Regions from separate parts of the Lysinibacillus sp. C5.1 genome, predicted to be linked through region 3. Evidence: riboswitches for the same ligand, from Rfam matches in the RefSeq annotation. Region 3 holds a riboswitch; each other region holds the start of a gene.
The links. A riboswitch is a leader RNA that binds a small molecule or an ion and turns the genes downstream of it on or off. The one in region 3 is predicted to bind S-adenosylmethionine.

Region 1 (8,245 bases), 1.1 Mb from region 3:
TCTTGACTATACAGCAGCACTCTTTATTTTTGCTGTTTCAGTATTAATTTATGTGATTATCGGAGGATTCCGTGCTGTAGCGTTAACGGATACGGTTCAAGGTTCCATTATGGTGATTGGTACTGTAATTTTACTGATTGGGACAATCGTTGCCGGTGGTGGCATCGATCAAATTATGACGTCCCTTGTTGCGGAAAATCCAAACCTAGTGTCACCATTTGGTGCTGAAGGGGAACTGACACCATTGTACGTCTCAACATTTTGGATTTTAATCGGCATTGGTGTGGTAGGGCTTCCTCAAATAGCAGTCCGCGCCATGAGCTATAAAGATTCCAAAAGCATGCATTTAGCGATTATTATTGGCACAATTGCTATTGGGACAATTATGTTCGGGATGCACTTGATTGGTGTATTAGCCCGTCCAGTAATTCCTGGCATTGAAATTGGTGATAAGGTAATGCCGTTGCTTACGTTAAAAGTGTTGCCGCCGTTTTTAGCGGGCATTGTGTTAGCAGCACCGATGGCAGCGACGATGTCTACCGTGAATGCGTTGCTGATGCTAGTTAGTTCAACAGTGGTAAAGGATATTTATTTGAACTATATCAAGCCCACTGCCAATGATCGAGAAATCAAGCGTGCTAGCTTCGTGGTAACAACGGTGATTGGTTTGGCAGTCGTTGTATTTGCGTTAAATCCGCCAGATTTACTTGTTTGGCTCAATTTATTTGCATTTGGTGGCTTAGAGGCTGTCTTTATTTGGTCAGTTGTCCTAGGGTTGTATTGGAAAAAAGCCAATAAATACGGGGCGATTGCGTCCATGATTACGGGCATGACGTTATATATTATGATTGATCGCTTTTATCCGACGATTTTTGGTATGCATACGGTGACCATCCCGATAGTAGCTTCATTGATTATCTTTGTTATCGTCAGTTGGCTAACAGCTCATAAATTTAAAGATGAAAAACTATTTATCTAATGATGAAAACCTCGAGTGACAACGCTTGGGGTTTTTCTTTTTGCCACTATAGAATAGAAAAACCGTTAGCATCATGTATGCTAACGGCTTGAATCTTAATAAAATACTTTATCTAGATTATATTTTGCACGGAATGTGTTAATCGCATATGTTTCGTAAATTTCACGTTCCATTGGATCATCAATTTCATACACTTCGATTTTGAAAATTTCATCACGGTATTTTTTCATTGGTGATACATTATCTTCAAAATGCTTTTTAATACGTTGGCGAATTTTACGTGCTTTCCCTACAAATAATAGCTCATTTTTTTCATTATAAAATAAGAAAATGCCACCTTTTTCGCGAGTGATTTTATGGAAATCAATAAATCCGTGGAAAGGCGTAATTTCTACATCCCCTGGTTTTAATACTTGCTCACGTTGACGAATTACTAAGTCTGGTTTTGGGAGTTCAATTTTAATCAAAATATTCACGTTCCTCTCTGTTACTAAAGGTATATGTTAACATAATACCTCTATGATTGCCATTACGATTTATTGGTTCCATTAATTTTCGTGTATGCCTATTAGAATTGGGACTGGCTGTCAAAAATATAACTTGATAGTAGTGTTTAACAATTCATAAGCTTCCATTCATTTAAATACAAAATATTCTATGTATTATTGAAATTCTTAATTGTTCATGATACAATTCTTTTTAATTGAATAATCTTATCAAGAGAAGCTGAGGGATTTGGCCCTATGACGCTTCAGCAACCTCTAACATTGTTAGAAAGGTGCTAATTCCACCAAAGGATTTTTCCTTTGAGAGATAAGAGTGAACGTGATAATTATCCTTCTCATTCTTGCTCTTATGGAATGAGGGGGATTTTTTAATTTACATAGAGAGAAAAAAATGAAAGAAAAGGGGACAACAATATGCCAATTAATATTCCGAAAAACTTACCAGCTGGAGAACATTTACGTGAGGAAAAAATATTCGTCATGGAAGAAGATCGTGCCAAAACACAACAAATTCGTCCGTTAAATATTTTAATATTTAATTTAATGCCGGAAAAAGAGAAAACAGAATTACAATTACTTCGATTGCTTGGAAATACGCCATTACAAGTCAATATAACATTTTTAAATACGGCAACACACGAGTCTAAAAATGTTAGTAAATCGCATTTACAACTCTTTTATTCAACATTTAATGAGATACGCCATCGTCGCTTTGACGGGATGATTATTACGGGTGCACCAGTGGAAAAAATGGCATTTGAAGAAGTGAATTATTGGGAAGAAATCTCAGAGATAATGGATTGGTCTGCTAAGAATGTCACATCTGTCTTGCATATCTGTTGGGGTGCACAGGCTGCCTTATATCATCACTATGGCATCGGAAAATTTGAATTACCAGAAAAGTGTTCGGGTGTATATTCACATGTGATTACGGATTTAACGGTCGATTTAGTAAGAGGATTTAGTGATTTATTTACAGCACCACATTCGCGGTATACTTCTGTTTCAATCGAAGAAGTACGCAATCATCCGAAATTACGTTTACTATCGTATTCAGAAGATGCAGGCGTTTTTATTGTCCAATCAAAAGATAATAAAAATATTATGATTACTGGGCACTTAGAATACGATGCGACAACACTAGCCGATGAATATAGTCGCGATGTGGCAAAAGGAATCGACATTGCAGTGCCTGTTAACTATTTCCCGAATGATGACCCAGCTAAAGAACCTATTAATACATGGCGAGCACATACCCATTTATTATTCTCCAATTGGCTAAACTACTATGTTTATCAAGAAACGCCGTATGAATGGGATTTTGTTGATGAAATTGAATACCATATCTAATTTGTCGCTTTCCATTTGCTTTTGTGAAGATTTAAAAAATCCAATTTCTCAATCGAAATACTGAGAAATTGGATTTTTTATGGTGTTTCACTTGAGTTCAATGTACTTTGGTCAGTTTGTTGATTTGAACAATCACCAGCTGTTTTGCTTTTTATCTTTCGCATTTTTGCAATGACAAGTAATAATAAGGCTAACAAGACAGTGAATAAGCCTGAATATAGCGGCCAAATTTTTTGATTATAATTATTAGAATGCACAATATTCGGATGAACAATTTGAGACAACGCAATCATGCACATTCCTAATGGCAAAATCAATGGTCGTGGATCTTTAATATTTAGGATTTGTGCTATACCTATTACAGAAGCATAAAAATAGAGAAAAGTTCGAATATAGATGGAGATAATCCACATGACAGCCATAACAATTTCAACACGTTGAAAGAAATTGCCTATAGAAATCCGTTGAGCCAGTGCATAGCTAGGAAATGACTCAATGGAAGTATTCGTTGGACCAATTACGAGTGTTGAGAGGGCGATAATGATAATTAATACAATTCCTCCGCAGAGCGTGCCGAAATAAAATCCTTTTTGTGCTGCTTTCGGTATATTAACAGCAGAAGGGAAAATCATAAGTAACATAACGAGCGGGAATGAAAAAATACTCATAAATTTAAGAATACCGGTTATTAAAGATGTTGTCTTTGTTTCAAAAATAGGTTGGATATTTTCAATATTAATTTGAGGCGAAATACAAACAAGAAATACAATAAATATAAATAGAAATATAGGAAATAGGATTTCTGCTGACCGTGCAAACACTTCAATGCCTAGAAACGATGCAAAAACAAGAATAATGGTAAATAATACAGCAAAGGACAAAGTAGGTGTCTCGGGCATTACTTCTGTTTGCATAAAGATGCCAATAAAATATAACAATTCACTAGCTGAAAAAAATGCGAGAGTGATAAACCCTAGAGAGGTCAAAGTTCCAAAAAATTTACCTAAAATTTTTCCATTTGCTTCGACAAACGTAAGGTGCGGTGTTTGAGTTCCAAGGCTTGTATACAATTTTACAATTAAAGAGCTTAATAAGACGCCAATAGTTGCGCCAATCCATGCATCTTGATGAAGCTGCTTTGTAATGCTCGCTGGCACAATTAATATGGCCGTCCCGATAGAATGGAGAAGGGTAATGATTGTAAATTGTCTGGCACTAAGTAATTGTTTTTCCATTAGTCACTACCCTTTCTAGTCATTCTTATTAAAAAAATGATAATAACATTTTCCTAATAGGTGTAAAAATAAATGTAATAAAATCTAATGGGCTAGGGATATTTATTTTTAAACCAATGGCGATATTTAAAATGGCGCCTATAAACAATAAAATAGAAAAGGCGAATATTGTTTTTTTTTCGCCTTTTTTCAACAATGGGGGAATCATAATATAAGCAATCATCAACGAAACAAGTATGACGATCATGCTAATGAACATCGTGAGTTACTCCTTTGAATTGTACAATAATGAGTTTTGGATTGTTCCTAATCCTTGAGTTGTGACCTGTACATCGATCGTAACAGGTACAGTTGGATAAAGTGTTGACCATTCTTTATGAATCTTTTCCCACTTTTTCGGATCGCTGCGATGGAGTGCCTCGCTAAAACCTAATAAATCGAGCTTATAATTTTTCTGAATAATAGCTAAAGTTTTTTCTGTATGTGCTTTTATCTTTTCTGCTGTCTTTTTGTCGATCTGTTGAATGGTGTGGTTTTGGGTTAAATTAATGGCACAATTCACTTCACCAATATTTTGCGTAACATCAATTTTTATCGTGATGTGCGGCGTACCATTTTTGAAAGTCCCTTTAATTTTGGAGGACGAACTCGTAATTTCAGTGGATAACTCTCCACCTTTAGGGCACGCGAGAACTTCTACTGTACTTTTAATTTTGTTATTCAAGTAATTAAAATAAATACTGTCATCTTCTGATAATAACCCGACTAATTTATCCTCTTTAAACATAGCGATACCCGCATATTTTAAAATAACAGGTGTTTTAATTCTTTCTACATTGGTTTGGTCAATCCCTAATTGCAAATCTCCTTGTATCTCAACTGCTGATAAAACGGCACTTTTTTCTTTACCACTAAGGGTGTTGAGCAATTCATCTGTGCGAACAGATAAGGTTGAGCCCCATGATTTTTCCGACACCTTGATCGAATTTAATAATTTATTGGCGGGCATTTTTTCAATGGGTGTTAAGACATTCAGCACTTCTTTTGCCGCTGTTTTATGAGATACTACAAGATCAAAGTCGTTTCTAAATTCATGATCTCTTGCAATAAAATCTAGTGGTTCGTTTAAGCCTGCCTCTGCTAATTCTTCACCTATTACGACAATTTGCAAATGAGCAAAATAAGGTTTCCGAGGTGTTAACGTTGTCATTCTTCTAATGGCCTCAAACACACTTTTTCCTTTAGCATGGTAGGTAACAACGGGTGCGCGTCCACTGGATGGTTGCTTTGAAGAAATTTGACTCGGATCTACTACTTGAATGGAAACTTCAAAATCCTCATCGACCTTATCGATACCTAGTGCCACGACGATTGCTAATTCGTTTAATTCTCGCTTACTCCAGCAACCACTCAATAATAAAGTGAGGATTAAGAATAACAAAATCATCTTTCTGTTTGACATGATGGATTCCTCATTTGCACTTTAATGTTTAGTTCTTTTTTTCGTGATATTGTTGTTCTCGAACATTATTTTTTTGACTAACCAGTCGGGGTCTTGTCAATAACTTTCTGCGTGGGAACAAGACCATCGCATCTTTTTGGTCTTTTACAATTAATGGCCCGAATGGACTCATATATGGAACACCAAAAGATCTTAAACTACATAAATGAAGGATAATCATCATAATGCCGAACATCACCCCAAATAAACCAAAAATCGCAGCTAATATCATAAGAGGGAAGCGTAGGACACGAATCGTATTTGATAAGCTGTAAGAAGGAAACAGGAAACTACAAATGGCTGTTAATGCCACGATAATGACCATCACCGCGGATACTACGCCAGCTTCCACGGCAGCTTGTCCTATTACTAACGTACCGACAATGGATACGGCTGGACCAATCGTTCTTGGCATCCGTAGACCTGCCTCTCGCAATATTTCAAAGGCAACTTCCATAATTAGTGCTTCAACGACGGCGGGGAAGGGCACGCCTTCTCGCTGTGAAGCGATACTAATAAGCATTGGCGTCGGAAGCATTTCTTGATGAAAGGTCGTAATAGCCACATATAAAGAAGGCATAATTAATGCAAGCGAAATACCAAAAAAACGTAAAAGGCGGATTAGGGAACTAATAATCCAATTTTGGTAATAATCTTCTGCAGCCTGTAAAAAGGATGTAAATACGACAGGGACGGTTAACACAAGAGGTGTTCCATCCACTAATATCGCAATTCGACCTTCTAATAATTCACCGGCAATAACATCTGGCCGTTCTGTATTATAAATCATTGGAAATATGGAATATTTCGAGTCCTGAATAAAATCCTCAATATAGCCGGTTTCTAATACACCATCAATTTTAATTCGATCTAGTCGGTCAAGCACCTCTTGTACAATTTTGTCATTGGCTATGCCATTGATATACATAACAGCTACATCTGTTTGGGTTACCTCTCCTATGACCCGAGATTTTATCCAAAGATTAGGGCTTTTTATTTTGCGACGAATGAGTGCTGTGTTGGTCCGCAATGTTTCAGTAAAAGATTCGCGGGGCCCTCTAATCACAGATTCTGTTTGTGGCTCGGTGACGGCTCGATCTTTTGCGTTTTTAGTATCTGTTCCAATTGCCACGGATTGCCCTGCTAATAAAATGACGGTCTCACCATTTAAAATGGACGTAAATAATGCGGTAAAATCAAAAAGATCTTTTACATCACCTACCGCTAAACAATGTTTTTTCATATAGTCATTTATGTTGTCAATTTTATTTTCCGGTTCGTTGTCAATTTCAAGCAGTAGATTTTCAAGTATAAAATCCGTAATAACAGTTTTGTCAGAAATACCATCAATGTTGATAATGGCGATAGCTAAACAATCAAGTTTGTCGATAATAATTTCACGAATAATCACATCATTACTATGACCAAGTGCTTCTTTGATTGTAAAAATATTTTCTGAAAGCGAAGTGTGCAGTAAATTCGATAATGGCTGTTGGGAGGTATTGTTGTTTTCTGAAACGGGCATTTATATTCCTCCTCAGAGTATAGATTGACTAGTATGAGGATGGTCAATTTTGCGGAGAGCTAAACCAAAACGAGTTAACTTAAGATGGTTTAGTTTTGAAAAAAAAACAGCATTTCCTTTCAATAGCGAAAGGAAATACTGTGTTATTTTTTATAGTCATACTTTAATTCGTGAAGTTGTTCGTCTACATCAACGTGTAAGGTATAATCGTTAAAAAACCATAAATCTTTTTCGTCAATATAGTATGTGACATCGTCTACTACAGTTTGAACGCCTATCTCAATTGGTTCTTCACGTGTCATCCCTAGGGAAAAACCTTCATGAAATGGACTTGAGCCACCATATCTAGCATAAAAGCGAATTGAATCACCTTTTTCGACTTCCATTTCATTTTTAAACCATTGTAAAGCTTGCGCTGTCAGTGCGATATTCATGCGAGAACTCCTTTCATTTTTAAAGCCATTTAACTTTTGGCTCCGTGCCATTTTTAATGCGCGAAATATTTGCTCGGTGTCGATAAATGATAAAGGTAAATAAAAAGGCTACTAAAATCCCTAATGCAAAGTCGCCTGTCACAAAATAATAGATTATCGAATAAATTAATGCGACGAGTGCCGCAATCATGGATGTGAGGCTGACAATTTTCGTGAGCTTTAATGTTACGATAAAAGTGATGAATAGTAAAATGAATAAAGGCCAAGAATAGCCTAGAAGGACGCCAGCTGAAGTAGCAACCGCTTTACCGCCACGGAAATTTGCAAAGATTGGGAACATATGTCCAATGACCGCAACAAGCCCTAAAATAAGTGAGTGGATCGTGACATCAGCAAATACTGGTAGCGTCACTAGTAACACGGCTGCTGTTCCTTTTAAAACATCCATCACCGTCACCACTAAACCCGCTTTTTTTCCTAATATACGGAAAGTATTGGTAGCCCCTAAATTGCCACTACCATGCTCGCGAATATCTGTTTTGTAAAATATTTTGCCAATCCATAACCCAGAAGGTATAGAGCCGATGAGATAGGCACATAAAATAATAAGTCCGTTTAACATAGGTGGACTCCTTTCATCCAAATAATAACACTTGGTACTAATAGTTTGTAACAAGTATTTTACACTTTTTCTCTTTAATCTACAATGATATGA
Region 2 (8,245 bases), 600 kb from region 3:
GGTGTAGAAGAGAGTTATGATCGTGCTTTTAAGTTATACGAAGCTGCAGCGCAACAAGGGCATGCAGATGCGGCAAATAATTTAGCGGATATGTATTTGAATGGTGAGAGTGTACCAGAAAATATGTCACTTGCTAAACATTGGTTCGAGATTGCTGCCGCACAAGGGGTGGCAGAGGCAATGTTTACATTAGGTCTTATGCATGAACAAGGGTTAGGTGTTGCAATAGATGAAGAGAAAGCATTTGCCTTTTATAAAAATTCGGCTGAGGCAGGCTATGTTGAAGCGCAATACAGACTAGGTGGGATTTATTTAGAAGGTCACTTAGGGCAAGCGCGGGATATAAATCGTGGTTTATATTGGTTTGAAAGAGCGGCTGAACAATATCATGTAGATGCATTTTATGATTTGGGCTTTATTTGGAGCAAGGGTTTAACGGGGATTCGTAATATTGAAAAAGGTATTCATTGGTTCAAGCAAGCCTCACTCCAAGGAGACCCTGAAGCAAAATTGCAGCTTGGTCATATTTATAACAAAGGTGAGGGAATACCACGTAATATTAAAGAAGCGAAAAAATGGTATGGGCTTGCGGCAGAAGCAGGTATAGAAGAAGCAACCGTTTTACTAGAAGAATTAGAAGAACTTTAAATTTGAAATTTTATGATATTGAAATTTACCCGTAACGGTTAGCTGTGAACTAGGCGTTGCGGTTTTTTATTGTGGTGGATGAGCAAATAGTGATCATACATCTATACATAGAAAAATGATATGAGAGAGAATTCGTTTTTACAGGAGTAGACTGTTAATAGAATGGTTATTTTATGCTATTTATTAACAAAATTTACAATGGTTAATTATATTCATTTTTAAATAAAAAAACAGGATAAAGGACTCTTAATAAATGGCCGAAGGGGAGATATTGAAATTACAGATACTTAATATTACATGTAGTGTTGCAGAGGGAATACGTAAATTCTAATAAATACTGTAGAAATAGCTACTGAAAAAAATTATGATAGCGTTTTATTGCAATTTAACAGTTGAAAACCATTTAGTTTACTTTTAAACTGTATGCTACTTAATGGTAAAATATAGGATATAATAAATTGACAATTATATTAAAAATGTATAATGTATATGAGTGATTTTAATAATGAAAAATAATGAATTACTGCTTATTATGATGTTATTTTGTTATATTATTTTCTTGTAAATTTATTAATGGTTGTGGTATCTTTTCATAGATTTGTCAATATATTTGGGTAAACGGAAATGGGATTTTTGCTCAGCTTTTCAAAAGAACACGTAATGAAAGAGGGAAAAGTGTGATTTTTCAAAAACAGAAAAAGGCAATGACGTTAGATTTACAGCAATACTCGGTGACAATGGATGTTCCGAACTCTCGAACACTGGTTAAGCAAATTGAAATGCTAAATTTGACAAAAGAAGATTTACAATATTTAAAAGCTTTTAAACCATTTGTTGAGGACAACATAAATCACATCGTTGACCGGTTTTATGAAATGATTGGAACTGAGCATAGTTTAGTAGATATTATTAATAAACATAGTTCTGTGGATAAATTGAAGGTCACATTGCGTCGTCATATTATTGAAATGTTTAACGGTACAATTGATGAGGAATTTTATAAAAGACGAGTAAATATCGCAAAAGTGCATGTACATATCGGACTGAGAACACAATGGTATATTTGTGCTTTCCAAGATTTAACCATGTCATTTATTGATTTAGTTGAAGAACATGTAGTGCATCCGAAAGACCAATTGAATACAATACGAGCAATTTCTAAAATTTCTAATTTCGAGCAGCAACTTGTATTAGAAGCGTTCGAAAGTACAATTGAGCAACTGAAGGAAAACGTTGAACGTGAGAAAGAAGCAGTTGAGAAAAAAATTGTGGAATCGTCAGAAGGATTAGCGACCATTTCACAAGAAACAAATGCCTCCTTCCATCTATTAAATAATCAATCACATGAAATTAAGCAATTGGCAAAAAAATCGCTTCAGGTGAGTACGTTAGCAGAAAGTCAAGCAATAGAAGGTCGCGAATGCTTACAACATCAATCTCAAAATATGTGTAATATTATTCAGTCAGTGGATGATATTACGGATAATATTAAACAATTAACGGATATGTCGAAAGAAATGGAAGCGATTATGAATGTTGTAACGAACATTGCCAACCAAACAAATCTGCTTGCTTTAAATGCAGCTATTGAAGCAGCCCGCGCTGGAGAGGCGGGGAAAGGCTTTAGTGTTGTGGCAGAGGAAGTACGTAAATTGTCTAGTCAGACGAAAGAATCTGTTACATCCGTTGCAAAATTATTAGAAAAAACGACAGAGCGAACGTCTAAACTGGCATATTCGCTTAGTAATATTCAGGCAGAGGTTGCTTCAGGTGAGGAGAACATGGCTCAAACTGAAGGACAGTTTAATAAAATTTTAGATGCAATGACAGAAGCTAAGTGTCAAAATGACCTTATGGAAAAAGAGGTTCAGGCCGTAGCTCAGGTCCTTCATGAGCTTGGGCTAGCATTTAATGAAGTAACAAATTCAGCTGACAAATTAGCAAATGTCGCACAAAACTTAAACTAGGTGAACTTTCGGTGTCAGGCACTCAAACAATTTCGAATTGTTTGAGTGCCTGACACTTTATAGTGTTGCTAAATTTGTAATGGGTTGAACGTTATTGTTTGTGAAAAAAGTTTATACTAATAAGGAGAGAAATAACGAATTAGGGGCGATACTTTATGAAAACAATAGTTGTATTAGGTGGCGGCATTACTGGTTTATGTACGATGCATTATTTACAACGCCAAGTATTGCAAAAAAACATAGATGTCAAACTAGTGCTTGTTGAGAAAAATCCCTACTTAGGTGGTAAGTTACATTCCGCTTATGAGCAAGGATTCATTATGGAAACGGGTGCTGACTCGATTGTGGCTCGTCATAAAGGGGTCATGGAGCTGGTGCAGGAGCTTAATTTCGAACGGGAGCTAGTGTACAACGAAACAGGGGTATCTTATATCTATACAAATGACGAATTACATGCGATCCCTGCTGATTCAACATTCGGTATTCCAATGAGTTTAGCGTCTCTTGAAGCGAGTACACTAGTATCAGAAGCAGGTAAACAACAGGCATTACAAGATTTAACAATGCCGAATAAAGGCTTTACTAAGGACAGCTCAATCGGTGAGTTTTTAACATATTACTTAGGGGAAGAACTTGTACAAAATCAAATTGCACCAGTATTAGCTGGGGTATATTCGGGTGACCTCCATCAACTGTCGATAGCATCTACCTTACCGTACATAATCGACTATAAAAATGAGTACGGTAGTATTATTAAAGGTTTTGAGGCAAATCGCGAACAATTTGTAAAAGCTTCCAACAAAAAGTTTATTTCGTTTAAACAGGGCTTATCATCACTTATCCATCGTCTTGAAGAAACGTTAACAAATGTAGAAATTATTAAAGGCGTAGCGACAACCAATGTAAAAAAACAGGAAGAACATTATACAATTACATTAGCAGATGGAAGCATGTTTGAGGCTGAGCACATAGTATTAGCACTGCCAAATGAAGCCGTACAAAGCTTATTACAGGACCCATCTTTGGATCGCTATTTTAAAGAATTTACTACAGCCTCTGCCATCACCATTTACTTGGGCTTTGATGTACCGGACGCAGTGTTACCGGCAGATGGGACAGGCTTTATTGTGTCACATAACTCGAATGTACAATGCAATGCCGCAACATGGACAAGCCGAAAATGGAAACATACATCTGCTAATAGCAAATTGCTCGTGCGCCTCTTTTATAAGAGCATTAACCCTGCGTATGAAACATTACGTATGATGACAGATGAAGAATTGACAGCTGTAGCATTAGAAGATGTAAAGAAAAGTTTAGGCATTGATGAAAAACCAATGGTTGTAAATGTAGCCAAGTGGATCGATCAAATGCCAAAATACGATTTGGCACATCATGAGGCGTTGAAAGGCTTAACAGCGGAGCTTGCAGAACGGTATCCCAACTTATCGATAGCAGGTTGCTCATATTTCGGCGTAGGTATTGGTGCTTGTATTCAAAATGGTAAAAAAATAGGCGAAGCGCTTGCGGAAAAACTAGTATCACGGTGAAGTTAAAGCTAAAATAATATTTTTTTCGTGAGAAATCTTCTTTGTTAAGTGAAATAGTCTTGACTCTATCGCCTGTAAACGATATGATTCTTTTAATTATTTGAAAAATTCATACTATATTCTTATCAAGAGAAGCCGAGGGACTGGCCCTATGAAGCTTCAGCAACCAACTTATGTCAGGTGCTAAATCCAGAAGACCTTATTGGTCGAAGATGAGAAGGAACAACAATTGCGATTCGTTAAAGCCTTCTTTTTGTAAAAGAAGGCTTTTTATATTTTGGATACAAGGAAAGAGAGGGCTACGATTTATGGGATTGCTAGAAAAGTTAAAAACACATGTGCTTACTGCGGATGGAGCCATTGGTACAGTATTATATGGTTACGGCTTAGAGTACTGTCATGAGGAAATGAATGTACAAAGACCGGAGTTAATTGAAAAAATTCATAGAGAATATATAGCCGCTGGTGCAGATGTCATTCAGACCAATACTTACGGTGCAAATGCGATTAAATTAGCACGTTACGGCTTAGAATCACGAGTGCAACAATTTAATGAAGCGGCAATCACGATTGCAAAACGAGCGGCAGCTGATGGCGGGCAATTTGTTTTAGGGACAATTGGTGGCATCCGTGGCATTCGTAAAAGTGATGCTACATTAGAGGAAATATTATTGACTGTTGAAGAACAAGCAAATGTGTTACTTGCAGGCAATCCTGATGGTCTTTTACTTGAAACGTATTATGATTTTGAAGAGTTAAGTGCAACGTTAAAAATGTTACGCAGCAAAACAGAGCTACCAATTATTGCACAAGTATCCATGCATGAGCCGGGTGTGTTGCAAAATGGAATGACGTTAAATCAAGCATTACATGAGTTACAAGCTCTTGGTGCAGATGTAGTAGGCGTCAATTGTCGTTTAGGTCCCCATCATACAATTCAAGCATTTGAAGGTGTGGAGCTTCCTGATAAAGCATTTATGTCAGCATATCCAAATGCGTCACTACTAGATTTAGAGGATGGGCGTGTCGTTTATGAGTCAGAAGCTGATTATTTTGGCCGAGCGGCAGTTGCATTGCGTGACCAAGGTGTTCGTTTAATCGGTGGATGTTGTGGTACGACACCTAAGCATATAGCAGCTGCGAAGAAATATTTAGAAGAGTTAACGCCGGTTGAAGCAAAGTATACGAAACCTGAAAAAGTAGAGATTGTGCGGGAAGCGGAACCTGCGACATATGAACCGCTACATGAAAAGGTGAAGCGCGAACGTTCGGTTATCGTAGAGTTAGACACTCCAAGACATCTAGAAATTGACGGTTTTATTCAAGGGGCAAAAAAATTATATGAAGCAGGTGCAGATGTCGTGATGATGGCTGATAATTCGCTTGCGTCTCCCCGCATTAGTAATGTCGCTATGGGTGCGTTATTAAAGGAGACACATGGTGTACGACCGTTGACGCATATTACGTGCCGTGACCGTAACTTAATTGGTCTACAATCCCATTTAATGGGCTTAAATGCACTTGGCATTCATGATATTTTAGCGGTTACTGGAGATCCAACAAAGGTAGGAGACTTCCCAGGTGCCACAAGTGTTTATGATGTTTCATCCATGGAGCTTATTCAATTAATTAAACAGTTGAATGAGGGGATATCATTTTCCGGTAAGCCACTTCGTAAGAAAGCAAACTTTTCTGTTGCGGCAGCATTTAACCCCAATGTTCGTGTATTAGATCGTGCAGTAGCACGCTTAGAGAAAAAGATTGAACATGGTGCGGATTATTTTATTTCTCAACCTGTTTATACAAAAGAAAAAATTGTGGAAATTTATGAAGCAACAAAGCATTTAGACGCCCCAATCTATATTGGTATTATGCCAGTAACGAGCTATAAGAGCGCCGAGTTTTTACATCATGAAGTACCAGGGATTAAATTATCAGACGATGCACTATCACGTATGAAGGCGTGTGGTGAAGATAAAGAACGTTCAACATTAGAAGGGATTGCAATTGCCAAAGAGTTAGTAGAAGTAGCGGCAGAATATTTTAATGGTATTTATTTAATTACACCGTTTTTACGTTATGATATGACGCTTGAATTAATGAAATTTATCGGACAATTGGATGAACAGAAAAAAGGAGTAAGTATAGATGGCTAAGCACTTGATTGAAGAGCAACTAGAGAAACGAATTTTAATTCTGGATGGCGCAATGGGTACAATGCTTCAAAATGAAAACTTATCAGCAGAAGATTTTGGTGGTGAGGAGCTTGATGGATGTAACGAGAATCTTGTATTAACTAGACCCGATGTGCTTGAAAAGGTTCATCGAAAATATTTAGAAGCTGGTGCGGATATCATTTGCACAAATACGTTTGGCGGTACACCTCTCGTATTAAATGAATATAATCTTGGGGCTAAGGCGGAAGAGATTAATAAACGTGCTGTGGAAATTGCACGCAAAGTAGTGGATGAATTTTCTACTTCAGAATGGCCACGTTTCGTTGCCGGAGCGATGGGCCCAACGACGAAAACGTTATCAGTCACTGGCGGTATTACCTTTGATGAACTAGAAGAAAACTTTTATGTACAGGCAAAGGCTCTAATTGAAGCAGGTTCAGATGTACTGCTACTTGAAACGAGTCAAGATATGCTCAATGTAAAAGCGGGGACACTAGGGGTGTCACGTGCGTTTAAAGAGACGGGCAAAGAATTACCGGTGATGATATCCGGCACGATTGAACCGATGGGTACAACATTAGCAGGGCAAACAATTGATGCTTTTTACATATCAATCGAACATATTAAGCCGCTTTCAGTCGGTTTAAACTGTGCAACTGGTCCAGAATTTATGACCGACCATATTCGTTCACTAGCAGAGCTTTCTACTGGCTATATTAGCTGTTATCCGAATGCAGGTTTACCGGATGAGGAAGGTTGCTATCATGAATCACCCGAATCCCTATCACAAAAATTAAAAGGTTTTGCGGAAAAAGGCTGGCTGAATATTGTCGGTGGTTGTTGTGGGACAACACCAGCCCATATTGCAGCAATTAGAGAAGTACTGAAGGATGCAAAGCCACGTCAATTACCTGAAGCTACACATGGTCATGTCGTATCGGGTATTGAACCTTTAGTGTACGATGATTCAATGCGTCCATTATTTATTGGGGAACGAACAAATGTTATTGGCTCTCGAAAATTTAAAAATTTAATTATTGATGGTAAATATGAGGAAGCGGCAGAAATTGCACGTGCGCAAGTGAAAAATGGTGCACATGTTATTGATATTTGTTTAGCGAACCCTGACCGAGATGAATTGGCGGATATGCGTGGATTTATGCAGGAAGTTGTGAAAAAAGTTAAGGTTCCACTGGTTATCGACTCCACAGATGAAAAAGTAATTGAGGAAGCATTGAAATTTTCTCAAGGGAAAGCCATCATTAACTCTATTAACCTAGAGGATGGAGAGGAACGTTTTGACGCCGTAATGCCATTAGTGAAAAAATATGGTGCTTCTTTAGTTGTCGGTACGATTGATGAGCAGGGGATGGCAGTAGATCGTCATCGTAAATTAGAAATTGCTGAGCGTTCTTATCAATTATTAACGGAGAAATGGGGCTTGGCTCCTGAAGATATTATTTTTGACCCGTTAATGTTCCCGGTAGGTACTGGAGATGAACAATATATTGGATCAGCACTTGAAACAATTGAGGGCATTCGTCTTATCAAAGAAAAAATGCCACGTACGTTAACGGTACTCGGTGTCAGTAATATTTCTTTCGGCTTACCACCAGTTGGCCGTGAAGTTCTGAACGCTGTTTATTTATATCACTGTACACAGGCGGGCTTGGATTACGCGATTGTAAATACAGAGAAATTAGAGCGTTATGCATCGATTCCTGAAGCGGAAATTAAGCTAGCAAATGATTTATTGTTTAATACAAATGATGAAACATTAGCGGTTTTCACTGATTTTTATCGTGATAAAAAGAAAGAGAAAACAGAAGCGGATATTCCGAAAACGGTGGAAGGGCGCTTAGCTTACTATATTTTAGAAGGAACAAAAGAGGGGCTTATTGAA
Region 3 (8,245 bases):
TATCTTATCTTGCATGAAATGATTCAAACATCTTCTAGGTTGATTGTGATTGATAATGTACAATATCATAGTAGAAGGGCTAACGAAGATAAGTTTTTAATTACATTTCACTATAGTAAAAATAATAGTAGGCGAACAAAGTAGTGAAAGGAGCTTTATTCATGGGATTTGGAAAGCAAGTAAATGTAATGAGGAAGAAAAACAAAATGACATTACAGGAGCTTTCAGCCGCAAGTAATGTGAGTGCCTCGATGCTATCTCAAATTGAAAGAGAGGAAAAAAATCCAACGATACAAGTAGCTTGTCAAATTGCAGAAGCTTTAAATACAACACTTTCAGCTTTATTAGATCAGCAGGAAAAAAGGGAGATTGTCGTCATAAGAAAAGATGAACGACCCATTTATGTTGATGAAAAATCGGGTTTTCAACGACATTTATTATCACCTTCCGTTCCATCACGAGGTATTGAGTTTGTGTTAAATATTATTCCACCAAACAAAGAATCAGGCATATTTCCCGCGCATAAAGCAGGCGTAAAAGAGTATATTTTTGTTAAAAGCGGAAAGTTACGAGTTGAATTGGGGCATGGTGCTTTTTCTGAAGAATTAGAAGCAGGCGATTCTCTTTTTTTTGAAGCAGATACAGCGCATAGATTTATCAATATGACGAATGACGAATGCCACTATTTTCTTGTGATTGATTCCTCACAGTACATGAAATAATAAGACGAATAACATAATGAATACATTCGTGACAATATAATACGAGGAGTTGAATGGAATGTTTTCATTTCAAGATTTGAATGGATTTCAAGTGGATTTAAGCTTTACAAGAGGGGAGTTTCAAGTTGAACCAAAGCATGTCCTTGTCTTTTTAAAACATGAACAGAAATGGCTATGTACGATTCATAAGCGTCGTGGCGTGGAAGTGCCAGGAGGGAAGGTAGAATCAGGCGAAACATTAGAGCAAGCTGCTGTTCGGGAAGTATTTGAAGAGACGGGTGTGCATGTGAAAAATCTTCAATGGTTTGCAGAATATGCTGTCCACGGTGAACTATTGTTTTGTAAAACAGTCTTCACTGCGGAATTTGTCAGTCAGGAGAAGATAGATTTTGATTTGGAAACTTCGGGTATGGTCTGGTTAACCGATGAAGAGTTTGCAAGCCATCCAAATTTAAGCTTCCATATGAAAGATGAAGGCATGCAAAAAATGCTAGAGGAGCTGAAGCGCTTTGACAATCAATGGTGAAATAGTTGAAAAACGTCCATATCCTTCACCGAATCCAGCTATTCGATTATCAGAAATTACGTATCTATCCCTTGGATTACGTGTCAAAGGCTTACTAGCAGAGCCTAAAGCAGAAGGTACATATGACGGTTTTTTATATTTGCGTGGGGGTATGCAAAGTATCGGCATGGTAAGACCAGCACGTGTTGCACAATTTGCAGCCCAAGGTTTTATCGTGTTTGCCCCTTATTATCGGGGGAATAGAGGTGGAGAAGGCCGTGATGAGTTTGCAGGTCAAGATCGTTTTGATGCAGTGCATGGAGTAGATGTGCTAAAACAATTTTGCAACGATCATATCCATGTGTTTGGTTTTTCACGTGGAGGTATTATGGCGCTCTGGACAGCCATTTTACGGAAGGATATTACATCCGTTGTGACGTGGGCAGGCGTTTCGGATGCCACAGCTACATACTGGGAGCGAACCGATATGCGTCGAATGATGAAACGGGTTATTGGCGGGACACCTAATCGTGTTCCAGAAGCCTATGATGCACGCACACCTTTATTTCAAGTCGATCAGATTACAGCCCCAGTGCTAATTATCCACGGCTATCGGGATGAAAATGTAGATATTGAGCATGCAAGGCAGTTAGCATTTTACTTAGAAGATGCCAATAAAGTGTATGAAACTTGGTATGATCAACGTTTTGCCCACCAATATCCACCTGCCCAAAATCGTGAAACGGTTCGTGCATTATGCGAATGGATGAAGAAGCAGTGAAAATTGTTTGAGTGCCTGACACTAAAAAAAGACACTAAAAAAAGACACTAAAAAAAGACACTAAAAAAAAAGGGAACGAATACATCGTTCCCTTTTTGTATGCATTATTTTAATGGCCCACCAAGATTAGTGATTGCTTCAGAAACATTTGAGAATTTCTTGAAGTTGTCGTTGAATAGACCAGCAAGTTCAGCAGCTTTCACATCGTAAGCAGCTTTGTCTGACCAAGCATCACGTGGGTTTAGCACTTCTGTTGGTACACCTTCAACTGCTGTAGGGATGTGTAAACCGAATACAGCATCTTGAATTGTTTCAACATTGTTTAGTTTTCCGTCGATTGCTGCACGTACCATTGAACGAGTATAAGAAAGCTTCATACGGCTACCTGTACCGTATTCGCCACCAGTCCAACCAGTGTTTACAAGGAATACTTGTGCGCCATGCTCATCGATTTTTTGACCTAACATTTCTGCATAAACAGTTGCTGGAAGTGGAAGGAATGGAGAACCGAAACATGTAGAGAATACTGGTTCTGGCTCTGTTACACCACGTTCAGTACCTGCAAGTTTAGATGTGAAACCACTTAGGAAGTGATACATTGCTTGCTCTTTTGTTAATTTACTGATTGGAGGTAAAACACCAAATGCATCAGCAGTTAAGAAGATGATTGTTTTTGGGTGACCTGCAACAGATGGATCAACGATATTTTCGATATATTGGATTGGATAAGCAACACGTGTATTTTCTGTTAATGAACCATCATCGTAGTCGCAAACACGAGTTTCAGGGTCTACAGCTACGTTCTCTAGTACAGAACCGAAGCGGATTGCGTTGTAGATTTCAGGTTCTTTTTCAGCAGAAAGGTTAATTGTTTTTGCGTAGCAACCACCTTCAATGTTAAATACGCCGTTGTCAGACCAACCATGCTCATCGTCACCGATTAATTTGCGGTCAGGATCAGCAGATAAAGTCGTTTTACCAGTACCAGATAAACCGAAGAATAATGCTACGTCACCAGCTTCCCCAACGTTTGCTGAACAGTGCATTGATAAGATGCCTTGTTGTGGTAATAGGTAGTTCATAATACCGAAAATCGATTTTTTAATTTCACCAGCATATTCAGTACCACCGATTAGGATGATTTTCTTTTCAAGTGATACAATGATGAATGTTTCAGAAGCTGTACCATCAACAGCTGGATCTGCTTTAAAGTTAGGAGCTGAAATAATTGTGAAATCAGCAACGTGAGAAGCTAATTCTTCTTCAGTTGGACGGATAAATAATTGATGGGCGAAAAGATTGTGCCAAGCATATTCATTGATTACTTGAATACTTAATTGTGAATCTTTGTCAGCACCAGCAAAACCTTTAAATACAAATAATTCGTCACGTTCTTTTAAGTATTTAACTACTTTTACATATAAGTTATCGAACACTTCAGAAGAAATTGGTTGGTTTACTTTACCCCAGTCAATTTTATCTTTTGTGCTTTCTTCTTCTACCGTATATTTATCTTTAGGTGAACGACCAGTGTATTTGCCAGTTTCTGCACGAACTGCGCCATCTACTGTTAACATTGCCTCACCACGAGATGTAGCTTTTTCAGCTAATTGTGGTACTGAAAGTTGAACGTTAATGTTCCCGCCGTTTAATAATTCCTTCAGTTCGTTTGCAATTTCTACTGAATTCATCGATTAAATACCATCCTTTTTTATAGTATTCCCTTGAGTTTGAGGGAGTTTTTCTTAATTTCAAAAATAGTATAACACAATTGCTTTAATAATCTATACTAATTCAAAAATTATTTTCGAGTTTTAAATACTTTTCAACAAAACGACATAAAATAATTGACATTGTTCTACCTTTTACGTAAGATGAGGAATTGAACGGATACTCTTATCCCGAGCTGGTGGAGGGTCAGGCCCTGTGAAACCCGGCAACCTGCATGAACTATTTCACGACATGCGTTGGTGCCAACCTGATGCAAGGGGATACCCCTTGAACGATAAGAGTGAAAGGTTAGAAGTCATTATTCCTTTCCTCATGTTAAGTACACGTGAGAAAAGGATTTTTTTTATTTTTAAAATGAATGTAAAGGTAAGTATGTGCAATTCTTTCCTTATTATAATGACGGATCTTTCGAAATCCTCATGTTAAAAGCAACAACGGCTTGAGAGTTCAATCCTTTAGGAGCGGACTTGACATGGGTAATGAGTACCGTATTAATTTCGCAAATACTATTTGTAAGAGTAATAGGAGGAAAACCAAATGACAAACCGTCGATTGTTTACATCAGAGAGTGTAACAGAAGGACATCCCGATAAAATTTGTGATCAAATCTCGGATGCTATTTTAGATGCTATTTTAACAGAAGATCCTAATGCCCGTGTAGCGTGTGAAACAACGGTCACAACAGGCTTAGTATTAGTAGCAGGAGAAATTACTACTTCTACTTATGTAGATATTAAAGGCATTGTGCGTGATACAGTAGCAGAAATCGGCTATACACGAGGCAAGTATGGCTTTGATGCTGAAAACTTAGCTGTACTAGTCGCAATCGGAGAGCAATCACCTGATATTGCCCAAGGTGTAGACCAAGCATTAGAAGCGCGTGAAGGTTCAATGACAGATGCGGATATTGAAGCAATTGGTGCAGGTGACCAAGGATTAATGTTCGGTTATGCATGTAATGAAACACCTGAATTGATGCCTCTACCAATTAGTTTAGCGCATAAATTGGCTCGTCGTTTAACAGAAGTACGTAAATCAGGTGAATTAGCATATTTACGTCCAGATGGTAAAACGCAAGTAACAATTGAGTATGATGAAAACAATGTCCCTGTTCGTGTTGATACGATTGTTATTTCAACTCAGCATGATGAAGAAGCAACACTTGAACAAATTCAAGCAGATTTAAAAGCATTAGTAATTGCTCCAGTAGTTCCTAGTGAGTTATTAGATGCACAGACGAAATACTTCATCAACCCAACTGGTCGTTTTGTTATCGGTGGTCCAAAAGGAGATGCTGGACTTACTGGTCGTAAAATCATCGTTGATACATACGGTGGTTATGCACGTCATGGTGGTGGTGCATTCTCTGGTAAGGATGCTACGAAAGTGGACCGTTCAGCAGCCTATGCAGCACGTTATGTAGCGAAAAATATTGTTGCAGCTGGTTTAGCAGAACGTGCAGAAGTACAGCTTGCTTATGCTATCGGTGTAGCACAGCCAGTATCGATTGCCGTTGATACGTTTGGTACAGGACGAGTAAGTGAAAGTGAAATTGTAAAATGGGTTCGCGAACTTTTCGATCTACGTCCAGCAGGCATCATTAAAATGCTTGATTTACGTCGTCCAATCTATAAACAAACGGCTGCATACGGTCACTTTGGCCGTACAGATTTAAATGTACCTTGGGAAAATACGGACAAGGCAGATGCACTAAGAGAAAAAGCTAGTTTATAATCTGTTTTGTCAAGAACATTCGATTTGGTAATGAACAAACGTAAATGTTTTTTTGAAAGGGGCTAGCTAGTGGCCCCTTTTTATCTTGCCTTTCGCATTTCTTCTTACTTGCTGCTAAGTCGGGGAGTAATGCACCTTCTATTTAAATCGTGAAGGCAACTAGTGCTCTTTAATCGAGTGAAAGATTTAAGCGGACTTTACGTAAGTGATTGAAAAAATTCGCTTTCTTCCCGTACGTCTACATACAAGATGTACTGTAGGCGGTTAGTGGAAGGAAATTGCGAATTTTTTTTATAAAGAGTTGTTACGTATGCAAACATCTACAACTATAGGGGCAATTCGCCCGTTTTGTAAGCATCCATTATTTTTGAAGAGATTTGTAATATTGTCCTTTTTCCGCGTATTCTCTAACGATACGTTCCATATCTTCCTTGTCTTCAGCATTTAATTCCCGTACAACTTTCGCTGGACGTCCTAATGCTAAACAATTGGGAGGTATGACTTTACCTGGAGGGACAAGACTACCCGCACCGATAAATGCACCTTCTCCTATCTCTGCCCCATCTAACACAATTGATCCCATACCAATTAAGGCATTTTTTCGAATTGTACAGCTATGTAAGGTTACTTGGTGTCCAACTGTTACTTCATCTTCGATTATTAATGGATATTTTGGACTTTGATGTAGACAACAAAGATCTTGGATGCTTACTCGTTTACCAATAATTGTAGGAGATACATCGCCTCGAATCACTGTATTAAACCATATTGTTGTCTCTGCTCCAATCGTTACGTCTCCCGTAACGGTTGCATAGTCAGCAATAAAAACCGATGGATCGATTGTAGGTGTTTTGTCTTTAAAAGGATAAATCATGCTAATCGCCTCTTTTCTTTCTTTGATGTAGTATTATCGTATCAAATACGCAATTTTATGCAAATATAATTTTATAATGGTACGAATATTTCGTTATAATTATTGTGTAACTAATTATTTAGGAGGACTATGTGAATGTGGAAATGGGAAGCTGATGGACAAGCGAAGGCTGTGATTGCTATTGTTCACGGTGCATATGAAAACCACCGTTGGTACGCATGGCTGATTGAAAAACTTAGAATGGAAGGCTTCCACGTAGTCATGGGCGATTTACCGAATCATGGGGCAAATGCGAAACTATCACGTGTCCATGATGAGGACTTTAAAGAATACAACAAGTATACTAGGCATTTAATTGAAAATGCCTTTTCATATAATTTGCCAGTATTTTTAATAGGGCATGGACTAGGAGCAACGTTAATACTGCATACCATGCATAAGAGAAAATATGAATGTGCAGGAATTGTCTTGACCTCACCTTGGTTGCAATTGAACTTACAGCCTGGGAAATTATCGAATGCATTAACGAGCTTAAGTGCTTTGACGGCAAGTGTGAAGATGACACATGATATTACTTTCGACAAGTTATCACGTAGTGTCGAAGGTCGCGATGAAATGAAAGACGAGTTTCCTTTTATGTCTGTCATCTCAGTAAAATGGTATCGTGAGTTACAACAGATGATGCGCAATTTAGTGATTATGCCGAAAGCAGAGTTTCCAAATACCCCTATGCTTATTATGACTGGAGAAAGAGATAGCATTACAGAAACTAGACAAACACGTAATTGGTTGCATCAGCAGGAGTTTGCTGAATTCCAATTTAAAGAATGGGCAAAATGCTACCATAATCTGTACCATGAAATAGAGAGAGATGAGATTTTTTTCTATATCCGTGATTTTATTAATAATGCTTTGCGTAGAATTGGCTATATAATTCGATAGAATGTTTCCCCTCCGAAAAATATTGTTGAATAAGATGTATAGTAACTTAAAAATAATGTTGTAATTTTCAGAAAAATGTAATACTATAATGTCTTAAAGAACGAATATTCATATTTTGGGAGGGGTAAGATGGAAAGTATTGTTAGTTTTATGAACAGTATTTTATGGGGACCGTGGTTTATTTATGGTATTTTATTGATCGGTTTATTCTTTTCAATTATTACAAGGTTCCTACAAATAAGACATATTAAGGACATGTTTGTCTTAATGTTTAAAGGGGAAAAATCAGAAAAAGGAATTTCTTCTTTCCAAGCAATGTCGATTGCATTATCTGGGCGCGTTGGTACAGGGAACATTGCTGGTACAGCAACTGCCATTGCAATGGGGGGACCTGGTGCGATTTTTTGGATGTGGGCAATTGCCTTCATCGGTGCAGCGACAGCTTATGTGGAGTCAACATTAGCGCAAATATATAAAGAAGAGAAAGAAACAGAATATCGTGGTGGTCCAGCCTTTTATATTGAAAAAGGGATGGGGCAGAAGTGGTTTGCAATCATTTTTGCAATTGCAGCGTTAATAGCCATGTTAATACTAATGCCTGGTGTTCAATCAAATGCAATAGCAGGTGCCGTTGAAAACGCTTTTGGAATGGAATCTTGGATTACAGGAATTATTATTGTTGTATTATTAGGTGCTATTATTATCGGTGGGGTTAAATCCATTGCAAATGTTGCACAAGTAGTTGTCCCATTCATGGCTTTAGCTTATATTCTAATGGCAATCGTCATTATTTTTATGAATATTTCAGAAGTACCTGCTGTATTTTCGCTAATTTTCTCTAGTGCTTTTGGTGCACAAGAAGTATTTGGGGGAATTATTGGTTCAGCAATCGCTTGGGGGGTTAAGCGTGGTATTTATTCTAACGAAGCGGGTCAAGGAACTGGTGCGCATCCAGC

Region 1: another riboswitch for S-adenosylmethionine. It lies ahead of metA (homoserine O-acetyltransferase MetA); the one in region 3 lies ahead of metK (methionine adenosyltransferase).
Region 2: another riboswitch for S-adenosylmethionine. It lies ahead of I5435_RS20415 (bifunctional homocysteine S-methyltransferase/methylenetetrahydrofolate reductase); the one in region 3 lies ahead of metK (methionine adenosyltransferase).

Annotation. Positions count from the first base shown of each region.
Region 1 covers NZ_CP066226.1:2,482,789-2,491,033, reverse strand. Annotated here, with positions in the region: gene panF (sodium/pantothenate symporter) at 1-979, shown strand, start outside; gene I5435_RS12000 (nucleotide excision repair endonuclease) at 1,075-1,446, opposite strand; SAM riboswitch class I at 1,690-1,799, shown strand; gene metA (homoserine O-acetyltransferase MetA) at 1,900-2,835, shown strand; gene I5435_RS11990 (GerAB/ArcD/ProY family transporter) at 2,913-4,070, opposite strand; gene I5435_RS11985 (hypothetical protein) at 4,099-4,329, opposite strand; gene I5435_RS11980 (Ger(x)C family spore germination protein) at 4,336-5,532, opposite strand; gene I5435_RS11975 (spore germination protein) at 5,561-7,096, opposite strand; gene I5435_RS11970 (HesB/YadR/YfhF family protein) at 7,240-7,530, opposite strand; gene plsY (glycerol-3-phosphate 1-O-acyltransferase PlsY) at 7,550-8,152, opposite strand.
Region 2 covers NZ_CP066226.1:4,152,305-4,160,549, reverse strand. Annotated here, with positions in the region: gene I5435_RS20430 (SEL1-like repeat protein) at 1-648, shown strand, start outside; gene I5435_RS20425 (globin-coupled sensor protein) at 1,326-2,615, shown strand; gene hemG (protoporphyrinogen oxidase) at 2,771-4,165, shown strand; SAM riboswitch class I at 4,285-4,384, shown strand; gene I5435_RS20415 (bifunctional homocysteine S-methyltransferase/methylenetetrahydrofolate reductase) at 4,474-6,321, shown strand; gene metH (methionine synthase) at 6,314-8,245, shown strand, end outside.
Region 3 covers NZ_CP066226.1:3,548,239-3,556,483, reverse strand. Annotated here, with positions in the region: gene I5435_RS17310 (helix-turn-helix domain-containing protein) at 162-722, shown strand; gene I5435_RS17305 (NUDIX domain-containing protein) at 781-1,248, shown strand; gene I5435_RS17300 (alpha/beta hydrolase family protein) at 1,232-2,008, shown strand; gene pckA (phosphoenolpyruvate carboxykinase (ATP)) at 2,113-3,699, opposite strand; SAM riboswitch class I at 3,902-4,020, shown strand; gene metK (methionine adenosyltransferase) at 4,277-5,473, shown strand; gene I5435_RS17285 (gamma carbonic anhydrase) at 5,835-6,347, opposite strand; gene I5435_RS17280 (alpha/beta hydrolase) at 6,483-7,289, shown strand; gene I5435_RS17275 (alanine/glycine:cation symporter family protein) at 7,419-8,245, shown strand, end outside.